Regions from separate parts of the Streptomyces sp. NPDC039462 genome, predicted to be linked through region 4. Evidence: riboswitches for the same ligand, from Rfam matches in the RefSeq annotation. Region 4 holds a riboswitch; each other region holds the start of a gene.
What was found. Region 4 has a riboswitch for cobalamin ahead of ACZ7LU_RS13405 (ribonucleoside-diphosphate reductase subunit alpha). Riboswitches for the same ligand answer to the same signal wherever they lie in the genome.
Positions count from the first base shown of each region.

Region 1: it holds a riboswitch for cobalamin, as region 4 does, so the genes downstream of both, ACZ7LU_RS28550 (ABC transporter substrate-binding protein) here and ACZ7LU_RS13405 (ribonucleoside-diphosphate reductase subunit alpha) in region 4, are expected to answer to the same signal.
Region 2: it holds a riboswitch for cobalamin, as region 4 does, so the genes downstream of both, ACZ7LU_RS20895 (energy-coupling factor ABC transporter permease) here and ACZ7LU_RS13405 (ribonucleoside-diphosphate reductase subunit alpha) in region 4, are expected to answer to the same signal.
Region 3: it holds a riboswitch for cobalamin, as region 4 does, so the genes downstream of both, metE (5-methyltetrahydropteroyltriglutamate--homocysteine S-methyltransferase) here and ACZ7LU_RS13405 (ribonucleoside-diphosphate reductase subunit alpha) in region 4, are expected to answer to the same signal.

Region 1 is NZ_JBVKAO010000006.1:43,835-48,711, reverse strand. It holds gene ACZ7LU_RS28555 (FecCD family ABC transporter permease) at 1-934, opposite strand, end outside; gene ACZ7LU_RS28550 (ABC transporter substrate-binding protein) at 931-1,974, opposite strand; cobalamin riboswitch at 2,041-2,225, opposite strand; gene ACZ7LU_RS28545 (VOC family protein) at 2,223-2,711, opposite strand; gene ACZ7LU_RS28540 (AraC family transcriptional regulator) at 2,717-3,577, opposite strand; gene ACZ7LU_RS28535 (HAD family hydrolase) at 3,768-4,877, shown strand, end outside.
Region 2 is NZ_JBVKAO010000003.1:818,919-823,795, reverse strand. It holds gene ACZ7LU_RS20915 (endo alpha-1,4 polygalactosaminidase) at 1-208, shown strand, start outside; gene ACZ7LU_RS20910 (energy-coupling factor ABC transporter ATP-binding protein) at 187-1,056, opposite strand; gene cbiQ (cobalt ECF transporter T component CbiQ) at 1,098-1,847, opposite strand; gene ACZ7LU_RS20900 (energy-coupling factor ABC transporter substrate-binding protein) at 1,854-2,261, opposite strand; gene ACZ7LU_RS20895 (energy-coupling factor ABC transporter permease) at 2,261-2,989, opposite strand; cobalamin riboswitch at 3,020-3,203, opposite strand; gene ACZ7LU_RS20890 (hypothetical protein) at 3,430-3,738, opposite strand; gene ACZ7LU_RS20885 (ArsR/SmtB family transcription factor) at 3,946-4,877, shown strand, end outside.
Region 3 is NZ_JBVKAO010000001.1:1,985,880-1,990,756, reverse strand. It holds gene ACZ7LU_RS07975 (GNAT family N-acetyltransferase) at 1-18, shown strand, start outside; gene ACZ7LU_RS07970 (hypothetical protein) at 102-1,271, shown strand; gene ACZ7LU_RS07965 (hypothetical protein) at 1,430-2,227, shown strand; cobalamin riboswitch at 2,319-2,539, shown strand; gene metE (5-methyltetrahydropteroyltriglutamate--homocysteine S-methyltransferase) at 2,706-4,877, shown strand, end outside.
Region 4 is NZ_JBVKAO010000002.1:635,933-640,809, reverse strand. It holds gene ACZ7LU_RS13410 (ribonucleotide-diphosphate reductase subunit beta) at 1-355, opposite strand, end outside; gene ACZ7LU_RS13405 (ribonucleoside-diphosphate reductase subunit alpha) at 355-2,763, opposite strand; cobalamin riboswitch at 2,895-3,017, opposite strand; gene ACZ7LU_RS13400 (GNAT family N-acetyltransferase) at 3,079-3,579, opposite strand; gene mctP (monocarboxylate uptake permease MctP) at 3,659-4,877, opposite strand, start outside.

The DNA of each region.
Region 1 (4,877 bases), on a different contig from region 4:
GGGCGTGGCCGGAGCCGACGACCGCGCGGGCCGCGTGCGGCAGGACGAGGCCGACGAAGCCGATGGCGCCCGCCGAGCTGACCAGGGCCGCGGTCAGGAGAGCGGTCGTGCAGAGCAGGACGAGCCGGGTGCGGGCCACCCGGACGCCCAGCGCCGCCGCGGCCTCCGGGCCGAACGCGAAGGCGTCGAGCGTGCGGGCGTGGCCCAGGCAGACGACCAGCGTGACCGCGAGCACCGCGCCGCACAGCCACACGTCCGTCCAGCCGGTACCGCTGAGGGAGCCGAGGAGCCAGAAGAGGATGCCGCGGGTGGTCTCCGCGTCGCCCGCCGTGAGGACGACGAACGACGTGAGCGCGGAGAACAGCTGCATGGCCGCCACGCCGGACAGCACGACCCGGTCCGTCGTGTCGCCGAGCGTGTGACTCAGGAGCAGGACCAGCGCGAAGGAGCAGAGCGCGCCCGCGAAGGCGCCCGCCGAGACCGAGACCGCTCCCCCGCCGACGCCGAGGACGACGACCGCGACCGCTCCCGTGGACGCCCCGGACGACACCCCGAGCACGAACGGGTCGGCGAGCGGGTTGCGGAGCAGCGACTGCATGACCGCCCCGCAGACCGCGAGGCCCGCGCCGCAGACCGCGGCGAGCAGGGTGCGGGGCATCCGCAGGTTCCAGACGATGCCGTCCCTGATCGGGGTGAGGGGGCTCTCGCCCCAGCCGAGGTGCGCGACGACGGTCGCCCACACGTCCGGCACGGAGATGTCCGCGGGCCCGATGGTGACGGCCACGGAGACGGACAGGACGAGCCCGGCGGCCCCGGCCACCCAGAGGAGGCCGAGCCGCAGTCCGTGCCGTATGGAGAAGACGACGGGGTCGGGGGCATTCGCGGGGAGAGCGGGTGCGGGGACCGTGTCCCTGCCGGGTGCTGCCTCCGTCACTTGACGAGCCCGAATTTCCGCAGGCCCGCGGCGACCTGTTCGATGCCGTCGACCGTGCGGATCGTGGGGTTCATGGCCTGGCCGCTGAGGAGGACGTACCGCTTCTTCTTCACGGCGGTCAGGTTCTTCGTCGCCGGGTTGGTCTCCAGGAACTTGATCTTCGCCGCCGCGCTCTCGGCCGACTGCGACTTGCGCGTGAGGTCGCCGATGACGAGGACGTCGGGGTCGCGGTCGGCGACGGTCTCCCAGTTGATCTGGGGCCATTCCTCGCGGGTGTCGTCGAAGACGTTCTTCGCGCCGAGCTCGCGGGTGATGATGCCGGGCGCGCCGCAGCAGCCCGCCATGTAGGGGGCGTCGGAGTTGGCGAACCAGTACAGGAGCGTCACGTCGGAGGCGGCCGCCTCGTCGATGTCCTTCGTGGCCTTCGTGATACGGCCCTTCAGGTCCGCGACCAGCTTCTCGCCGCGCTTCTCGACGTGGAAGACCTTCGCCAGGTCGCGCACCTCTTTGTAGACCGTGTCCATGGTGAGGGTCTTGACGCGTTTGCCGTCGCCGCCGCTGTCGTTGTCCTTGCCCGCGCAGTCGGTGGGCGAGACGTAGACGGGGACGCCGAGTTCGGTGAACTTCGTGCGGTCGGCGACGCCGCCCTTGCCGACCGTGTAGAGGAAGGAGGCGCTGACGAAGTCGGGCTCCTTGGAGAGGACCTTCTCCAGCGCCGGGTAGCGGTCGGCGAGCCGCTCCACCTTCGCGTTGTCCTTCTCCAGGTTCTTCAGGACCGGGTCGGTCCAGGTGCCGGTGCCGACCATGCGGTCGGCGAGGCCGAGGGAGAGGAGGATCTCCGTGGAACCCTGGTCGAGGGAGACGGCCCGCCGGGGCGCCGCGTCGACCTTCGCCTCCTTGCCGCAGGAGGCGACCGTCACCGGATAGCCGTCGGCGCTCCCGCCCGCCGGCTTCTCCGCGGAGCCGCCGCACGCGGTGAGCGTGAGCGTGCCGGCACAGAGCAGGGCGGACAGAGTGGATATACGGGCTGTCGAGGACACGTGATCCCTTGGGTCTCGCGGCTCATACGCGGAGCCTGGCCTGCGTCACGACCTCCGCCGCCCGGTGTGCGAGCGGAGGCGCCAGCAGGTCTTCGGACTCGGGATCGACCGGGCGGGGCGCCTTCCCGGGCGTCCTGGAACGCCCAGTGGCCGTGGCCCCGCCCGTCCCCCTCACCGCTGCGCGTCAGTTCCGGATTCGCACCGGATTCCCTGGCCCAGGTGTGGGTTTGACTGGCTTGCGCAAGTTATCACGCGTCCTCGCGGGGGCGGTCCGTGCCGTGGACCGGCACGGGCCTCGGCTCGCCGCGGTAGGTGCCGAAGGACCAGCGGTTTCCCTCGGGGTCCTCGATGCCGAACTCGCGGCTGCCGTAGGGCTTGTCCTCGATCTCACGGGTGATCTTGACGCCGGCCTCGGTGAGGCGGGCGTACAGGGCGTCCACATGGTCGGTGACGACGTAGGCACCGGACGTGCCCGGCTTTCCGCAGGCCGCGGCCGCCGACTCGGGGTCGTACGAGCCGAGCATGATGCCGCCGCCCTCGGGCCAGTCGAGCTGGGCGTGGGCCACGCGGCCGCCGTCCTCGTAGACGGCGGTGCGCAGGAAGCCGACGGTGCCGACGAGGAAGTCGATCAGCGCGGGGGCGTCCTCGGCCTGGAGCGCCGGCCAGATGGCGGGGGCGGGTGCGGTTTCAGGGGCGCCAGGCGTGGTGTCGGGTGTGGTATCGGGTGTGGTGTTCATGTCTCTCACTCTTCTCCGCCGCCGTGCGCCCCGGCTTGGATATTCCGGCACTCCTCGGCCAGCCAGCGGGTGGGGCTCGCCTCCGTGTACTGCCGGAAGTCGCGGACGAGGTGGGAGTGGTCGTAATAGCCGGTCTCGGCGGCGACCCGGGCGAGGTCCGGCGGCCCGCCCGCCGCGACGGCGCGGACCACGGCGGCCTTGGCGTGCTGGAAACGCATCAGGCGGGCGGCCTGTTTGGGGCTCAGCCCGGTCTCGGCGCGGAACAGCGCGGTCAGCCGGCGCTCGCTGAGCGCCACGTGCCGGGACAGGCCGCCGAGGGTGCCCGCGCCCCGGTGCCTGGCCAGCCACGCCCAGGCCTCGGCGACCTCCGGGCGCACGGCCCCGGCGGCGCGGTCCTCGGCCGCGCGCCGCCGCAGATAGCCGGAGAGCAGGGCGAAGCGGTCCTCCCAGCGGTCCAGTTCGCACAGGCGCTCGCGGAGGTCGGCGGCGCGGTCGCCGAGGACGTCGGTGCCGCCGACGACGAGCTGCCCGGCCAGTTCCGCGGCGGGCAGCCCGAGGAGCGGGCGGGCCGCGAGGGGGTGCACGGCGAGCTGGATGCCCGCCTCGTGCTCGGGCTGTACGACGTACGCGGGGCTCTGGTGCAGGCCGCCCACGACGATGTCGGTGCGCGCCGCGTCCGGTCCCGTGGCCTGGCCGGGGGTGGCGCCGGTGGCGATGGGGCCGTCCAGCGAGAAGATCAAGGTCAGATACGGGGACGGGAGGCCCCGGTGCAGGGCGGGCCGCTGCCCCGCGGTGCGGTAGCCGACCGCGGAGACGACCATGCCGCCGAGCCGTGGAACGGTCCGGACGAACTCACGGGAGCCCATGCGTTCCAGTATGCGGGGCGTGGCCCGGACGCGTCGCGGAGTCCCCTACCGCTACCCCCGTCCCCCTCCCCCATACCCCCCGCCCCCGGTGACTTCGATCATGGGAAATGAGCGTCCCGGCCCATAGCATGGCGCGCCGCTCCGGACGGGGCCGCGCATCGCTTTCAGGAAACGGCAGGGACGTAGAGACATGGCAGTACGGGCAAAGGGCAAGCTGGCCGTCATCGGTGCCACGGGGGCGCTGGCCGCCGCCGTCCTCGCGGGCAGCGCACTGTGGCCCACCAGCGAGGCGACCGCCGCCGACACCTCCGTGGCCACCGCCCGTGAGCTGTCACACTGGCCGAAGCCCGTCGCGAAGAAGCTCGGCAAGGTCATCGCGGAGAACGGCCACAAGGGCGCGTACGCCGTCTTCGACGCGGACAACACGACGTACCGCAACGACCTCGAAGAGTCGCTGCTGCCCTTCCTGGAGATGAAGGGCGTCCTGAGCCGCAAGACCATGGACCCGTCCCTGAAGGTCATCCCCTTCAAGGACAAGGCCGGGCACAAGGAGAGCCTCTACAGCTACTACAACCGGCTGTGCGAGGTGGACGACCAGGTCTGTTACCCCTGGGCCGCGCAGATCTTCTCCGGCTTCACGCTGAAGGAGCTCAAGGGGTACGTCGACGAGCTCCTCGCGTACAAGAAGCCGATCCCCGCCGAGTACTACGAGGACGGCAAGCTCACGAAGACCGAGGTGAAGGCGCCGGAGTTCTCGCGCGGCATGCAGCAGCTGTACAGGACGCTGCGCTCGCACGGCATCGAGGTGTACGTTGTCAGCGCGGCCGGCGAGGACCTGGTGCGCATGGTGCTCGCCGACCCGAAGTACGGCTACGGCGTGAAGCCGCAGAACGTCATCGGGGTGTCCATGCAGCTCAAGGACCGCAGGACCGGTGAGGTGACCAGTTCCCGCAAGGAGATCGCCGAGGGCCGCTTCGGTGAGAAGGACCGCGAGAAGCTCGCGCAGCGCGAGCTGACGCCGAACCTGTGGGCGCCGCTGACCTGGTACGAGGGCAAGCCCGCGGCGATCAACACGTACATCGACGAGTGGAAGAAGCCGATCCTCGCGGCCGGTGACACGCCGGTCAGCGACGGGCCGATGCTGTTCCACTCCGCCGACGTGGAGCATGGCGGCGTACGCGTCTGGGTCAACCGCAAGGACTCGTACATGAAGCAGCTCGACGGGATGAAGAAGAAGAACGCCGAGCGGCAGCGCGAGCTGGGCCAGAAGGTGACCGCCGACAAGCGGTGGCTGACGGTC
Region 2 (4,877 bases), on a different contig from region 4:
CGACTTCGCCGTGACCGAGGAGTGCGCGCGTTACAAGGAGTGCCCGGACTTCGCGTCCGCGTACGACGGGAAGGTCTTCGACATCGAGTACGTGGCGAAGGACTTCGACACCGCCTGTCGCACCTGGGGCAAGAAGCTCTCCGTGACGCTGCGCGACCGCGACGTACGCGCCGCAGGCGAGGACGGTTACGTGTACCGCCACTGCTGAGAAGAGCCCCGGTCACGGGCCCCGGCAGCCAGGGCCGCCAACTCCTCCGCCGTACGCGGCGCCTTCCCCGTCTCCGCCGCCAGGCCGCACGTGCGCAGCAGCTCGCCGACGGCGATGCCCCACGGCAGGTGCAGCCCGGCCTCGGCCAGGAGGTCCCGCCGGGCCAGCGTCTCAGCCACCGGCCCCGTCCGCACTCCGGAGGGGGTGAGCAGCGCAGCGTCGTCGGCCCAGCGCAGGGCCAGGTCGACGTCATGGGTCGCCATGACCACGGTCGTCCCGGCGTCCCGCAGCCGTTGCAGGGTGACGAGGAGGCGTTCCTGGCCGTCGGGGTCGAGTCCCGCGGTCGGCTCGTCGAGGATGAGTACGCGGGGGCGCATCGCCACGGCTCCGGCGATGGCGGTCCGCTTCCGCTGGCCGTAGGAGAGCAGGTGGGTGGGCCGGTCGGCGAGCGCTGTGATGTCGAGGGCGGCGAGCGCCTCGGCGACGCGGGCCCGGACCTCGGCATCGGGCAGGCCGAGGTTCAAGGGGCCGAAGGAGACGTCCTGTTCGACCGACGCGGCGAACAGCTGGTCGTCCGGGTCCTGCACCACCAGCTGCACGGTCGTGCGCAGCCGGGTCAGGCCCTTGCGGTGGTACGTCACGGGGACACCCTCGACCGTCAACTCGCCGGAGGCGGGCCGCAGTCCGCCGCTGAGCAGCCGCATGAGGGTGGTCTTGCCGCTGCCGTTGCGTCCGAGCAGCGCGAGGGCACGGCCCTCGACGACGTCGAAGTCGAGGCCGCTGAGCACGGTGGGCCCGTCCTCGTACGCGTAGGACACCGCGCGGAGAGCGACCACGGGCTGACTCATGGCGCTCGCGCCGCCCCCGGCGCTCGTCGCACTCGTGGCGCTCATGGCAGGAACCTTTCCAGTACGAGGGTCAGGGCCACCAGGCCCACGAGCAGTGCCGCGCCGGCGGCGAGGAAGGGCCGTGATATCCGGGCCTCGGGCACGAGGACGCGCAGGGTGCCGTCGTAGCCACGCCCGGCGAGCCCGGCCTGCAGCCGGCTCGCCCGGTCGAAGGCGCGCACGAACGCGGTGGCGCCGAGACCGGCGAGGGAACGCCAGGTGGCGGCGCGGGTGGTGTGGCCGAGCCGGGCGGCCTGCGCCTGCCGGATCCGGCTCATGGAGTCCAGGAGCAGGAAGCTCATCCGGTACGTGACCAGCGCCACGTCCACGACCGGCGCGGGCACCCCCGCCTTCACCAGGCGGGGCAGCAGGTCCGACATGGGCGTGGTGAAGGCGAACAGGAGCACGCCGAGCGAGGCCGCGGAGGTCCGCAGGAGCAGACCGCCCGCCCGCGCCGGGCCGCCGTCCGCGAACGCCACGAACCCGCCGGGACCGCCGACCTGAATGAGCAGGGTCAGGGCGCCGGTCACGCAGAAGCCGAGCGGCACGCGGTAGGCGCGCCACAGTTTGCCCGGCGGCACGCCCGCCGGGCCCAGCAGCAGGGCGAGTGCGGCGACCAGCACCAGGACGGCGCCCGGCCAGGGCGGCAGCGAGATGGCCAGGACGGTGAGGCCGAGACCGAGCACGGCCTTGTCCACGGGATGCCGGCGGCGCCAGCGACTGCTGTGCGCCGCCGCGTCGATGGGCAGCACGCCGGGTCAGACCCGCTCGGTCCCGGACCGGGGGCCGCCCGCGTCGACCGGCTCGTCGGAGCCGTCCGACGCCTCCGGCCGCGCCGCTTCGGGCCGTGCCGCTTCCGCCCGGGCCTGTTCCGCGCCCTGGCGGCGGCCCTTGCGCAGCCCGAAGTAGTAGGCGAGGACGCCCGCGCCGATGGCCGCCTGTAGAGCGAACAGCGCCGACTCGACTTCCCCGGACGGGGGTTCGTACAGCGGCGAGAACCATGGATCATAGTCCGGGTCGATCTCGGTGATCGCCGTCTCGGCCTGGGCGTCGGCGCCTGCGAACGGCTCTTCCTCGTCGTCGCCGAGACCGAGCGCCAGGGGAAGCACCGCGAGCGCGGCGACGATGAGGAGCAGCAGTGTGTTGATCTTCGCGTTCCGGCTCATCAGGCGCTGGCCCCCGTCTCGGTCTTCTTCGTCGTGTCCGCCTTCTTCGTGGTGTCCGCCTGCTTGCGCTGCAGCAGTACGCCGAGGCGGGTGAGCTCGCCCTTGCTGGACTGCACGAGCAGGCGCATCACCAGGACGGTGAGCAGGCCTTCGCTGACCGCCAGGGGGATCTGGGTGACGGCGAAGATGCCGCCGAACTTGCCCAGGGCGCCCAGGAAACCGCTGCCGGGGTCGGGGAACGCCAGGGCCAGCTGGACACTGGTGACGCAGTACGTGGTCAGGTCGGCGACGAACGCCCCGAAGAACACGGTGACCATGAGCGGCACGTCGTACCGCCTCAGGAGCCGGTAGACCGCGTAACCCGCCCAGGGGCCGATGATCGCCATGGAGAACACGTTGGCGCCCAGGGTGGTGAGTCCGCCGTGGGCGAGCAGCAGTGCCTGGAAGAGCAGGGTGATGGTGCCGAGCACCGTCATGATCGGTGGCCGGAACAGGATCGCCCCGAGCCCGGTCCCCGTCGGATGCGAGCAACTGCCCGTCACCGAGGGGATTTTCAACGCGGAAAGGACAAACGTGAAGGCCCCGGAGGCTCCGAGGAGCAGCGTGCTCTCCGGATGTTCCTTGACTTCACGGGTCAGGGAGCGGACTCCGTGGACGACGAACGGCGCGGACGCTACGCCCCAGGCGATCGCGTGCGCCGGCGGGAGGAAACCCTCGGCTATGTGCATGGCTCAGCAGACCCTCTCCAGCACCTCGTGGATGGACAACGTGCCTTGGCCGGTCTCCTGGCTGACGGGTCGTACCGACCGGACTCCGCCTTCCCGGGTACGCGTGTACCCAGTGGCTGCCGCGAGGGCTGGAGCCGGACTTCCCGATCACAGTGGCGAGGGCCGCACCGGCATCACACCGGATTTCCCGAGCACCAAGGCGTGGTGACACTAGTGCGCAAAAATCGCCCTGACAACTTGCACGGCGGTCGCGCCGGTGTCACACCCGAGCGCACACCACCACCGCGTACGCCCCTGCTCAGAGGCCATGCGTAGGTCTGGCGGCCCCGAACGTCCAGGGCCCCCACCCTCGGGGTGGGGGCCCTGGACGCTCAATGGCCGGTCGTTCTCAACTCCTCAGCGCCTCAGCGCCTCAGCGCCTCAGCGCCTTCGACAGTCGATCAGGACTCGTCGTTCACCCACAGCTGCCACTTGCCGCTGCTGGGGTTCTTCTTGCAGTCCCACTCGGAGTAGATGGAGTTCCGGCCGTCGGCCTCGCACGCGGACAGGGTGCGGTAGGTGCCCACATAGATCCACGACATCGCGCCGAACTCGTCCGCGGACCTGTCGGCCGCCTCGCTCGCGGCGGAGGACGCGGTGGCCTTCGGAGCGCTGCTCCCGTGCGTGTCGGCCACCGCGGGCGTGGCAGCGAGCGCGGTGGTCAGAGCCGTCGCGGACACGAGCAGGGCGGCCTTCTTCATGTGACGCACAGATTTTCCTTCCGTCGGAGTGGAGCGGTGGGAGAACGGGGGCGGGCACCGGCGCCGCGGGCAGCGAGGTGCCGCGCGGCGCCGTCCTCCCCCCCTGGCCGGGACGGTGCTGCGTTCTCCCGGCCCCGCCAGTGTTGGCCGCCGGCCGCCACTGATCGACTCGTTTCGGGCTGGCCCGAATCGAAGGCCGCGAGGAGGATCGCCCGGGTGACGTTGCGTATCCACCTCACCGCCGAAGACCTGGCCCGCACCCGACTGGCCGCGGCGCCACGGCCCTTGCTCGAACTGGAGATCGCCGTCCGATTGCTCCAGGAGCGCTCCCACCCGGTCCGGTTCGACGCCTGGCGCAGCCGGGCGGCCCGGCATCTGCCGCCCCGGATAGGGACGTTGTGCGAGCTGATCCCCGCCACCGGCGCGGCGGTGGACTTCCTGGACCTGAGCGGCGAGGGCCACCCGGACGACCTGGTCGACCGGCTGCGCGGCACACCTGCCGACCGCGTCCGGAAGGATCTGCGGCAGTGGGCGCCCGGCCGCACCCGGGGCCTCTCGCCGGCCGTCCGCTCACTCGGCCGGGACCCTTCCCTGGTGGGAGAGTTGGCGGACACGGTCGCCCATGCCCACCAGCACTTCATCGCGCCGTACTGGTCACGCATCGACAGGCTCGCCCAGGTCGACCGGACCCGCAGGCTCCAGCAACTGGCCGGGCACGGCGTCGAGCGTCTCCTGAGCGGGCTCAACCCCCGCTACATCACCTGGGATCCGCCCGTCCTGCACCTGACCATGGCTTCCGGACGGGACGCCGACGTCCGCCTCGGCGGGCGCGGGCTCCTCCTGATCCCCACCCTGTTCGGGTCGCACTACCCCGCTCTGGACGACACCGCCGAACCCCAGCCCTGGATCACCTATCCCCTGCACGACGACCGGCCGGGCGCCGTGCCCGCCGTGTTCACCGCCGAAGCGCTGACCGGCTCCGACGCTCCGCCCGCCCTGACCGCGCTCCTGGGCCGGACCCGTGCGACCGTGCTGCGTGCCATCGGCGACCACCCCGCCTGCACCACGGGCCAACTCGCCTCACACGCCCGTATCGCCCCCGCGAGCGCCAGCGAACACGCCACCGTCCTGCGCCGCGCCGGACTCGC
Region 3 (4,877 bases), on a different contig from region 4:
CTGTACTGGCGCCCCTGAAAACGGGCCGGGCGCCGTCAAAGGGATACCGGTCGCCGCCCCTCCGCAGCATGATGAGAGGGAGGCGAAACGGGGGTGTCGCCATGGCTGTCCGCTCCGGTCCCGGCGCCTTTCAGATGCCGGTATGGGCCTTTGCCGTCATCGGGTTCGTCCTGGTGGTGGGGTTGTTCTTCGGGATACGGGGAGTCGCGTCGCCCGACGGAGGGGCGCGGGGAGGCGGCGGAAGCTCCGCGGGCGGGAGCACCGGTACGGATACGGGCACCGTCGGTGGTGGCACGGGCGCCACGGGCGGGGGCGACACGACGGGCGGGACAACGGGTGGGCCCTCGGACGGATCCCCGGGCGGATCGACGGACGGGTCCTGGCAGACCGGTGGCAGGGACGGCGGCAAGAACGGCGGCACGAACGGAAACCAGGGCGGCGACGGTGACCGGGACGGCGGCGGAAACCGCGGGAACGGGAAGCCGCCCGGCTGGCTCCCGTGGGGGCCCAAGTCGCCGAACACCGACGAGGTACTCGAGCCGGACAGCGCCTACGACCTGCTCCAGCGCGGCGAGTGCCGTCAGGCGTACGAGGCCGCGACCGACCCCGGCAGGCAGCCCGACGGCTCGGCGACCCCGCAGTCCTGGAAGGTCATCGAGGGGCTTGCCGGGATCTGCAAGGCCGCCCAGGGCGAGAGGCAGGGGCTGGACATCGCGGCGAAGGCCGAAGCGGGGCTGCGCGCGGCCGGGTACCGGCCCGCGAACACCGACCAGTTGTGCAAGGACGGGGACGCCTTGGCGGTCCTGCAACGCTTCGTCGCCTACTACCAACGCCACCCCGCCGAACAAGTGGTGTTGCGCCCCGCCCCGGCGGGCGCCGCAGCGTGCGGCAACAAGATCTCCGCCACGGACGCGAGCGTCGCGCCGGGCTCGTCGATCGGCTTCTACGGCACGTGGCCCGACGCGCCGGCCACCGTGGAACTGCGCGCCGCGGAGCTGACGAACCCGATCTCCCTGGAGCCCTTCGGCGACGAGGACGACAAGGCGAGGTGCTGCAAGGACGGGACGGTATCGGTGGACCTTCCAGGAGCCGACCGTTTTGAGGGGCGGCGTCCGACGGCCATCGACGTGACGCTCGTGACGAAGAGCGGCGCCAGGGTGACGAAGCGGGCGGCGTTCACCCTCGACTGGAGCGGCGTCCCGCAGCCTCCCTCGCCCTCCTCCGGGTCATCCGCCTCCGCCTCGCCCACGTCCGACGCGCTGTCCCGATGAGTGAGCCTCCGGAGCCACGACCGGAACCCGAACCGGAACCGCCCGCCGACCCTGAGCCGGCACCCCGGCCCGCCCCCGCACCGGAGCCCACCCCGGCTCCTGATCCGGTTCCGGATCCGGCCCCTTCCCCGGCCCCCTCCCCACCCCCCATCGGCTGGTTGGAGCTCGTCGGCGCCATCGGCTCCCTCGTCACCCTCCTGACCGCGGTCCTCTTCTACTTCGGCTGGGCGAGCACCGACGCCGAGACCAAGGCCCTCGGGCTGCGCGACACCGTCTTCCACTTCTCCACCAGCGACTACCTGTTGCGCAGCGTCGGAGCCCTCTACCTCCCCGCCTGGTTCGCGGCGGGCGTCGCGCTCGGCACGCTCGGACTGCTGCGCTGGGCGGCGGGCGCACCGGAGCGGCTGGCCCGCGCCGTGCGCGTGCTGCGGTTCGCGTGGGCGGTGCCCCTCGTCCTCGTACCGCTGTATCCGCTCAACCCCTGGCTGTTCGACCTGTTGCTGCCGCTCACCGCGATCGGCGGCTTCGCGCTCAACGCGTACGCCCGCACCCGTGACCGCCGGGACCTGCGGCTCTGGGGGCTCACCCTCTTCATCTGCGTCCTGTCGCTGTTCTGGGCCGTGTCGACGTACGCGGCGATCGCGGGCCGCGGCCGGGCGGAGCTGACCGAGCGGACCCTGCTCAGCGACTTCCCGGCTGTCGCCGTCTTCAGCGAGAAGGATCTGATGATCCGCGGCGGCGGCAGCTGCTTCCGTCGCGTCACCGACAAGGGCAGCCAGTACGCGTACGAGTACGGCGGGCTGCGGCTGTTCCACGTCTCCGGAGACCGCGTCTTCCTCGTCCCCCGCTACTGGACGCCCGAGGACGGCACCCTCTACGTCCTCAAGGAGGGCCCGGGACAACGCGTCGACCTGCTCAGCGGGACCGGCCGCCGGGCACGGGAGTGCCGGGGATAGCCGATCCGGTGGGGCCACGCGTGTGGCGCCGCGTGTCGCACCTCACTTTTCGGATCCTGCCGTGACCCGGCCCACCGGTGGACGGCGTCGTAAAGTGATCAGCGCAGCTGGTTCGCCCCGTCCGCCAGGCGGGAGCGTCGCAAGAGGGAACCCGGTGGGAATCCGGGACTGCCCCGCAGCGGTGAGCGGGAACGACCGCCGTCACACGCACTGGGACCGGAGACCGGTCCTGGGAAGCGACGGCCAGTAGGCGTCCTCCCCCGTGAGGATGTGCCCGCGAGTCCGAAGACCTGCCCGCTGTCCGCGCGCGAACCGTTTCGGGCGCGGATATCCCGGTGACCTCGAGGGCGGGTCGGCGCACACATCGGACGGACGGCCGCGCCACCCGCGCGATCCCTCACCTGTCCGGTCGGTCGCCCCTTCGCGCTCTCGTCCCGTCCCCGGGATCTCAGGGATTCATCTCGCGAAGGAGATCTCCGTGACCACCAAGCCCGCAGCCGCGGCAGCACGGGCCACCGTGTACGGCTACCCCCGCCAGGGCCGCAACCGCGAACTGAAGAAGGCGATCGAGGGCTACTGGAAGGGCCGCGTCACCGCCGACGCCCTCCGTACCGCCGCCGCCGACCTCCGCCGCGCGAACTGGCAGGAACTCGCCGACGCCGGCATCGGCGAAGTCCCGACCGGCGACTTTTCGTACTACGACCACGTCCTGGACACCACCGTCATGGTCGGCGCCGTCCCCGAACGGCACCGTGCCGCGGTCGAGACGAACACGCTCGACGGCTACTTCGCGATGGCGCGCGGCACGCAGGACGTGGCGCCGCTGGAGATGACGAAGTGGTTCGACACGAACTACCACTACCTGGTGCCCGAGTTGGGTCCTGGCACGGTGTTCAGCGCCGACTCCACCAAGCAGGTCACCGAGTTCAAGGAGGCCCGGGCGCTCGGCCTCGCGGCCCGGCCCGTCCTCGTCGGCCCTGTCACCTACCTGCTGCTCGCCAAGCCCGCGCCCGGGGTGGCTCCCGACTTCGACCCGCTCACCCTCCTCGACCGTCTCCTGCCGGTGTACGCCGAAGTCCTCGCGGACCTGCGCGCGGCGGGTGCCGAGTGGGTCCAGCTCGACGAGCCCGCCCTCGTCCAGGACCGCACGCCGGCCGAACTGAACGCGGCCGAGCGCGCCTACCGCGACCTGGGCGCCCTCACCGACCGCCCCAAGCTCCTTGTCGCCTCGTACTTCGACCGGCTCGGCGACGCACTGCCGGTGCTCGCCAAGGCCCCGGTCGACGGCCTCGCCCTCGACTTCACCGGGGCGGCCGCCGCCAACCTCGACGCGCTCGCCGCCGTGGGCGGCCTGCCCGGCAAGCGGCTCGTCGCCGGTGTCGTCAACGGCCGCAACATCTGGGTCAACGACCTGGAGCAGTCCCTGGCCACGCTCGGCACCCTGCTCGGACTCGCCGACCGGGTCGACGTGGCCGCCTCCTGCTCACTCCTCCACGTCCCCATCGACACGGCCCTCGAACGTGACATCGAGCCGCAGATCCTGCGCTGGCTGGCCTTCGCCCGCCAGAAGACCACCGAGATCGTGACCCTCGCCAGGGGCCTGGCGCGGGGCACGCACACGATCTCCACCCAACTCGCCGCCAACCGCGCCGACCTGGCGTCGCGGGCGGGCTCCCCCATCACCCGCGACCCGGCCGTCCGCGCCCGTACCGAAGCCGTCACCGACGCCGACGCACGGCGCTCCCAGCCGTACGCGGAGCGGGCCGCGGCCCAGCGCGCCACCCTCCGCCTCCCCCTCCTGCCGACGACGACCATCGGCTCCTTCCCGCAGACCGGTGAACTGCGGGCCGCCCGCGCCGACCTGCGGGCCGGACGGCTCGACGGCGCGGGGTACGAGGAGCGCATCAGGGCCGAGATCCAGGAGGTCATCTCCTTTCAGGAGAAGGCTGGCATCGACGTCCTGGTGCACGGCGAGCCCGAGCGCAACGACATGGTGCAGTACTTCGCCGAACAGCTCACGGGCTACCTCGCCACGCAGCACGGCTGGGTCCAGTCGTACGGCACCCGCTATGTGCGGCCGCCGATCCTCGCCGGTGACATCTCGCGGCCCGAGCCGATGACGGTGCGCTGGACGACGTACGCCCAGTCCCTGACGGACCGTCCCGTCAAGGGCATGCTCACCGGGCCCGTCACCATGCTCGCCTGGTCCTTCGTCCGCGACGACCAGCCGCTCGGCGACACCGCCCGCCAGGTGGCGCTCGCCCTGCGCGACGAGGTGAACGACCTGGAGGCGGCCGGGACCTCGGTCATCCAGGTCGACGAGCCCGCGCTGCGCGAGACGCTGCCGCTGCGCGCCGCCGACCACCCCGCCTACCTCGCCTGGGCCACGGAGTCGTTCCGTCTCACCTCCGGTGGGGTCCGTCCGGACACGCAGATCCACACACACATGTGCTACGCCGAGTTCGGGGACGTCGTCCAGGCGATCGACGACCTCGACGCCGACGTCATCAGTTTGGAGGCGGCCCGCTCCCACATGCAGGTCGCGCGCGAACTCGCCGCCCACGGCTATCCGCGCGAGGCGGGCCCCGGCGTGTACGACATCCACTCCCCGCGCGTGCCGAGCGCCGAGGAGGCGGCGGCCCTGCTGCGC
Region 4 (4,877 bases):
CGAGCAGCGTCAGATAGAACTGGACGTGCACGGCCTCCTCGAAGAGCTGACGGCTCAGGTAGAGCCGGGCCTCGGGGGAGTTGATGTGCTTGTAGAGCGTGAGCACGAGGTTGTTGGAGACGATCGAGTCGCCGGTCGCGAAGAACGCGACGAGCCGGCCGATCAGGTGCTGCTCCTCGGGCGTCATCTTCGCCAGGTCGGCGACGTCCGAGTGGAGGTCGACCTCCTCGACGGTCCAGGTGTTCTTGATCGCGTCCCGGTAGCGCTCGTAGAAGTCCGGGTAGCGCATGGGGCGCAGGGTCAGCTCGAAGCCCGGGTCGAGGAGGTTCTTCTCGCTGTTGGTCGTCGTGCTCATTACTGGCAGGCCTCGCAGGACTCGGGGTTTTCCAGGGAGCAGGCGACGGCTTCCTCGGCCGTGGCCTGCGCGGGGACGGGGGCGGTGGCGGCGGTCTGGGAGCCGCCGGCGGCGCGGGCGATGCGGGTGGCGGGGCGCGAGCGCAGGTAGTACGTGGTCTTCAGGCCCGACTGCCAGGCGTACGCGTACATCGAGGAGAGCTTGCCGATGGTCGGCGTCTCCAGGAACAGGTTGAGCGACTGCGCCTGGTCGAGGAACGGTGTGCGCGCCGCGGCCATGTCGATCAGGCCGCGCTGCGGGATCTCCCACGCCGTGCGGTACAGCGCCCGCACGTCCTCGGGGATCCAGCCGAAGCCCTGCACCGAGCCGTTGGCCTCGCGCAGCGCCTCGCGGGTCTGCGCGTCCCAGACGCCGAGCCGCTTCAGCTCCTTCACGAGATAGGCGTTGACCTGGAGGAACTCGCCGGACAGCGTCTCGCGCTTGAAGAGGTTGGAGACCTGCGGCTCGATGCACTCGTAGACGCCCGCGATGGACGCGATGGTCGCGGTCGGCGCGATGGCGAGGAGCAGCGAGTTGCGCATGCCGGTGGTGGCGATGCGGGCCCGCAGCGCCGCCCACCGCTCCGGCCAGGTCAGCTCGACGTCGTAGTGGTCGGGGTGCAGCACGCCGCGCGCGGTGCGGGTCTTCTCCCAGGCGGGCAGCGGGCCGTTGCGCTCGGCGAGGTCCGCGGACGCCTCGTACGCGCCGAGCATGATCCGCTCGGCGATCCGGGTGGAGAGCGCCCGCGCCTCGGGGGAGTCGAAGGGCAGCTTCAGCTGGAAGAAGACGTCCTGGAGACCCATCGCGCCGAGGCCCACCGGGCGCCACTTGGCGTTGGAGCGGCCGGCCTGCTCGGTCGGGTAGAAGTTGATGTCGACGACGCGGTCGAGGAAGGTGACGGCGGTGCGGACGGTGTCGTCAAGCCGCTCCCAGTCGATGTCCTGGGCGGCCGGGTCCACGAACGCGCCGAGGTTCACCGAGCCGAGGTTGCAGACGGCCGTCTCCCCGTCGTCCGTCACCTCCAGGATCTCCGTGCAGAGGTTCGAGGAGTGCACGGTGTGGCCGGGCTCCGCCGTCTGGTTGGCGGTGCGGTTGGCGGCGTCCTTGAACGTCATCCAGCCGTTGCCGGTCTGCGCGAGGGTGCGCATCATGCGGCCGTACAGGTCCCGCGCGGGGATGGTCTTCTTCGCGAGCCCTGCCGCCTCCGCCCGCCGGTATGCGGCGTCGAACTCCTCACCCCACAGGTCGACGAGCTCGGGCACGTCGGACGGCGAGAACAGCGACCACGGCTGGTCGGCGGCGACCCGGCGCATGAACTCGTCGGGGATCCAGTGCGCGAGGTTGAGGTTGTGCGTGCGCCGCTGGTCCTCACCGGTGTTGTCGCGCAGCTCCAGGAACTCCTCGATGTCGGAGTGCCAGGTCTCCAGGTAGACCGCGGCCGCGCCCTTGCGCCGGCCGCCCTGGTTCACGGCGGCGACCGAGGCGTCCAGGGTCTTCAGGAACGGCACGATGCCGTTGGAGTGCCCGTTCGTCCCGCGGATCAGCGAACCCCGGGAGCGGATGCGGGAGTACGAGAGACCGATGCCGCCCGCGTGCTTGGAGAGCCGCGCGACCTGGTGGTAGCGGTCGTAGATCGAGTCGAGCTCGTCCAGCGGGGAGTCGAGGAGGTAGCAGGACGACATCTGCGGGTGGCGGGTGCCGGAGTTGAAGAGCGTCGGCGAGGACGGCAGGTAGTCCAGGCGGCTCATCAGGCGGTACAGCGCGGCGACCTCGTCGAGCGCGCGTTCGCTGCCGTCCTCCGCGAGGCCGCTCGCCACGCGCAGCATGAAGTGCTGCGGGGTCTCGATGACCTGGCGGGTGATCGGGTGGCGCAGCAGATAGCGGCTGTGCAGGGTGCGCAGTCCGAAGTACTCGAAGCGGAAGTCGGCGCCGTCGGCGAGCGCGGCCTCCACCAGCGCGTCGAGCCGGGCCGCGTGCTCGGTGACGAAGGACGCCGTGCGGTCGGCGATCAGGCCCTCGCGGTGGCCGACCGCGACGGAGTCGGTGAAGGAGCGCACGCCCTGTGTCGCCGCCTCCTCGCGGATGCCGATCGACAGGAGCCGGGCCGCCAGCTTGGAGTAGGCAGGGTCCTCCGAGATGAGCCCCGCGGCCGCCTCGGTCGCCAGCTCGCGCAGCTCCGCCTCGTCGGCCCGGGCCGAGCGGCCGCGCAGCGCGGCGGCGGCGACCCGGCCGGGGTCGGTGTCGGGGAGGTCGGCGGTGAGGTCGGTCAGGGTCCGCAGCAGCGCGGCCCCGGGTCCGTCGGTGCCTTCGGTACCCTCGGCGGTCGACTGTGACGGCGCTGACGCAGGTTCGGCAGGCGCGATGGTCACGTGGAGCTCTCCCTCGCTCGGCTCTGGGCCTGGGGGAGAGGACGGCACACACGGGCGCACCCGGGCAGGGCGGCGTACCGCGTCCACCGGCCCATTCCACGAGGCCCGGACGGTCGGCACCCGGGCCGGACGGCACGGGTGCACTGCCGGCAGGTCTTCGGACTCCGCGTACGACAAATGCGTACACGTCTACCGTTGCGGGACAGTTCCGGACTTGCACCGGATTCCCCTGCGGCGACAGCGAGCATGAGCATACATCTTGTGCCGCGCTCTTGAAGCAGGCCCACATCTTGTGTCGGCCCGCAGAGGGGGCGGCTAGAGTTTCAGCGCGTACGTCAGCAGCGGCACCGTCTCGATCGGGTTCCAGTCGCGCTCGGGCGTCCGCACGAAGCCGAGGCGCTCGTACAGCCGGTGGGCGGCGTGCATGGACGTCTGCGTGGACAGGACGAGCGCGCCGCGGCCCGCCTCCTCGGCGCGCCGCACGCACTCCCGTACGAGCGTCTCGCCCACACCCCGGCCCCGCGCCTCGGGGGAGACGGCCAGCATGCGTATCTCGGCCTCGCCGTCCCGCGCGATGTCGGCCATCGGCCCGCCGGACGGCACGTAGGTGACGCAGCCGAGCACCTTTCCGTCCGCCGCGGCCACCAGGACCTCGGCCGCCGCCGCCCGCGACGGCACGTCGCGCAGCACCGCGAGATAGGGGTCGTCCGCTCCGAAGTCCAGATGCCCGTCGAAGAGATAGGCCTGCGCGGTGAGGTCGCCGATGGCCTCGTGATCCTCGGGTCGTGCCTCTCTGATGCTGATCGTGAAATCCATGGGCGCAGTGTGCAACACGGGTACGACAAAGGGCCGCCGGTTTTTCCGGCGGCCCGAGTCGCGTGCGCGGTGGCAGGGATCAGTGTCCGGCGCCCGCCGTCGCCTTCGGCAGTTCCTGTATGACACCGGGGTCGCCCGCGTCCGCCGTGTAGTCCTCCGGCGACGTCTCGTCGATGCCCTCGGGCGCCTTCAGCGCCTTCAGGACGAAGGTGAGGACCACGGTCACGACCACGTTCAGGACGAACGCGGTGAGGCCGATGTAGCCGATCTCGCCGATGCCCGGGATCGTGTCGGACGAGCCGCCGAAGTGCTTCTGCGTGGGCGAGGCGACGCCGTACGCGGCGAGCGTGCCGTAGACCATGCCGACCGCCCAGCCGGCGAGCAGCGCCCAGCGGTGGAACCACCGGGTGAACAGGCCGCCGACCAGCGCGGGCATCGTCTGCAGGATCCAGATGCCGCCCAGGAGCTGGAAGTTGATCGCGACGGTCTTGTCCATGCCGAGGACGAAGACGAGGGCGCCCACCTTCACCATGAGCGAGACCAGCTTGGAGACCTTGGTCTCCTGCTCGGGCGTCGCGTCGGGCTTGATGAAGTCCTTGTAGATGTTCCGGGTGAAGAGGTTCGCGGCCGCGATGGACATGATGGCTGCCGGGACGAGCGCGCCGATGCCGATAGCGGCGAACGCGACGCCCGTGAACCAGTCCGGGAACATGTTCTCGAAGAGCTGCGGGATCGCCAGCTGGCCGTTCTCGACCTTCACCCCGGCCGCGATCGCCATGAAGCCGAGCAGCGCGAGCAGGCCCAGCATCAGGGAGTACAGGGGCAGGATCGTGGTGTTGCGGCGGATCACGTTCCGGCTCTTGGAGGAGAGCGTCGCCGTGATCGAGTGCGGGTACATGAAGAGCGCGAGGGCCGAGCCGAGCGCCAGGGTCGCGTACGTCCACTGACCGGCCTCCGGCGGCGCGAGCGCGCCACGCGGCTTGTCGGTCGCCGGGTTGGTCTGCGAGAACGCCTCGCCCGCCTTGGCGAAGATGTCGTCGAAGCCGCCGAGCTTGATCGGGATGTAGATGATCGCGACGACGATGACGAGATAGATCAGGCCGTCCTTCACGAACGCGATCAGCGCGGGCGCGCGCAGCCCCGACGAGTACGTGTACGCGGCGAGCACCGCGAACGCGATCAGCAGCGGCAGGTCCTTGATGAACCAGTTGGTGTCGGGGCCGCCGCCGATGCCCATGACGTCCAGGACGGCCTGGATGCCGACCAGTTGGAGCGCGATGTACGGCATCGTGGCGAGG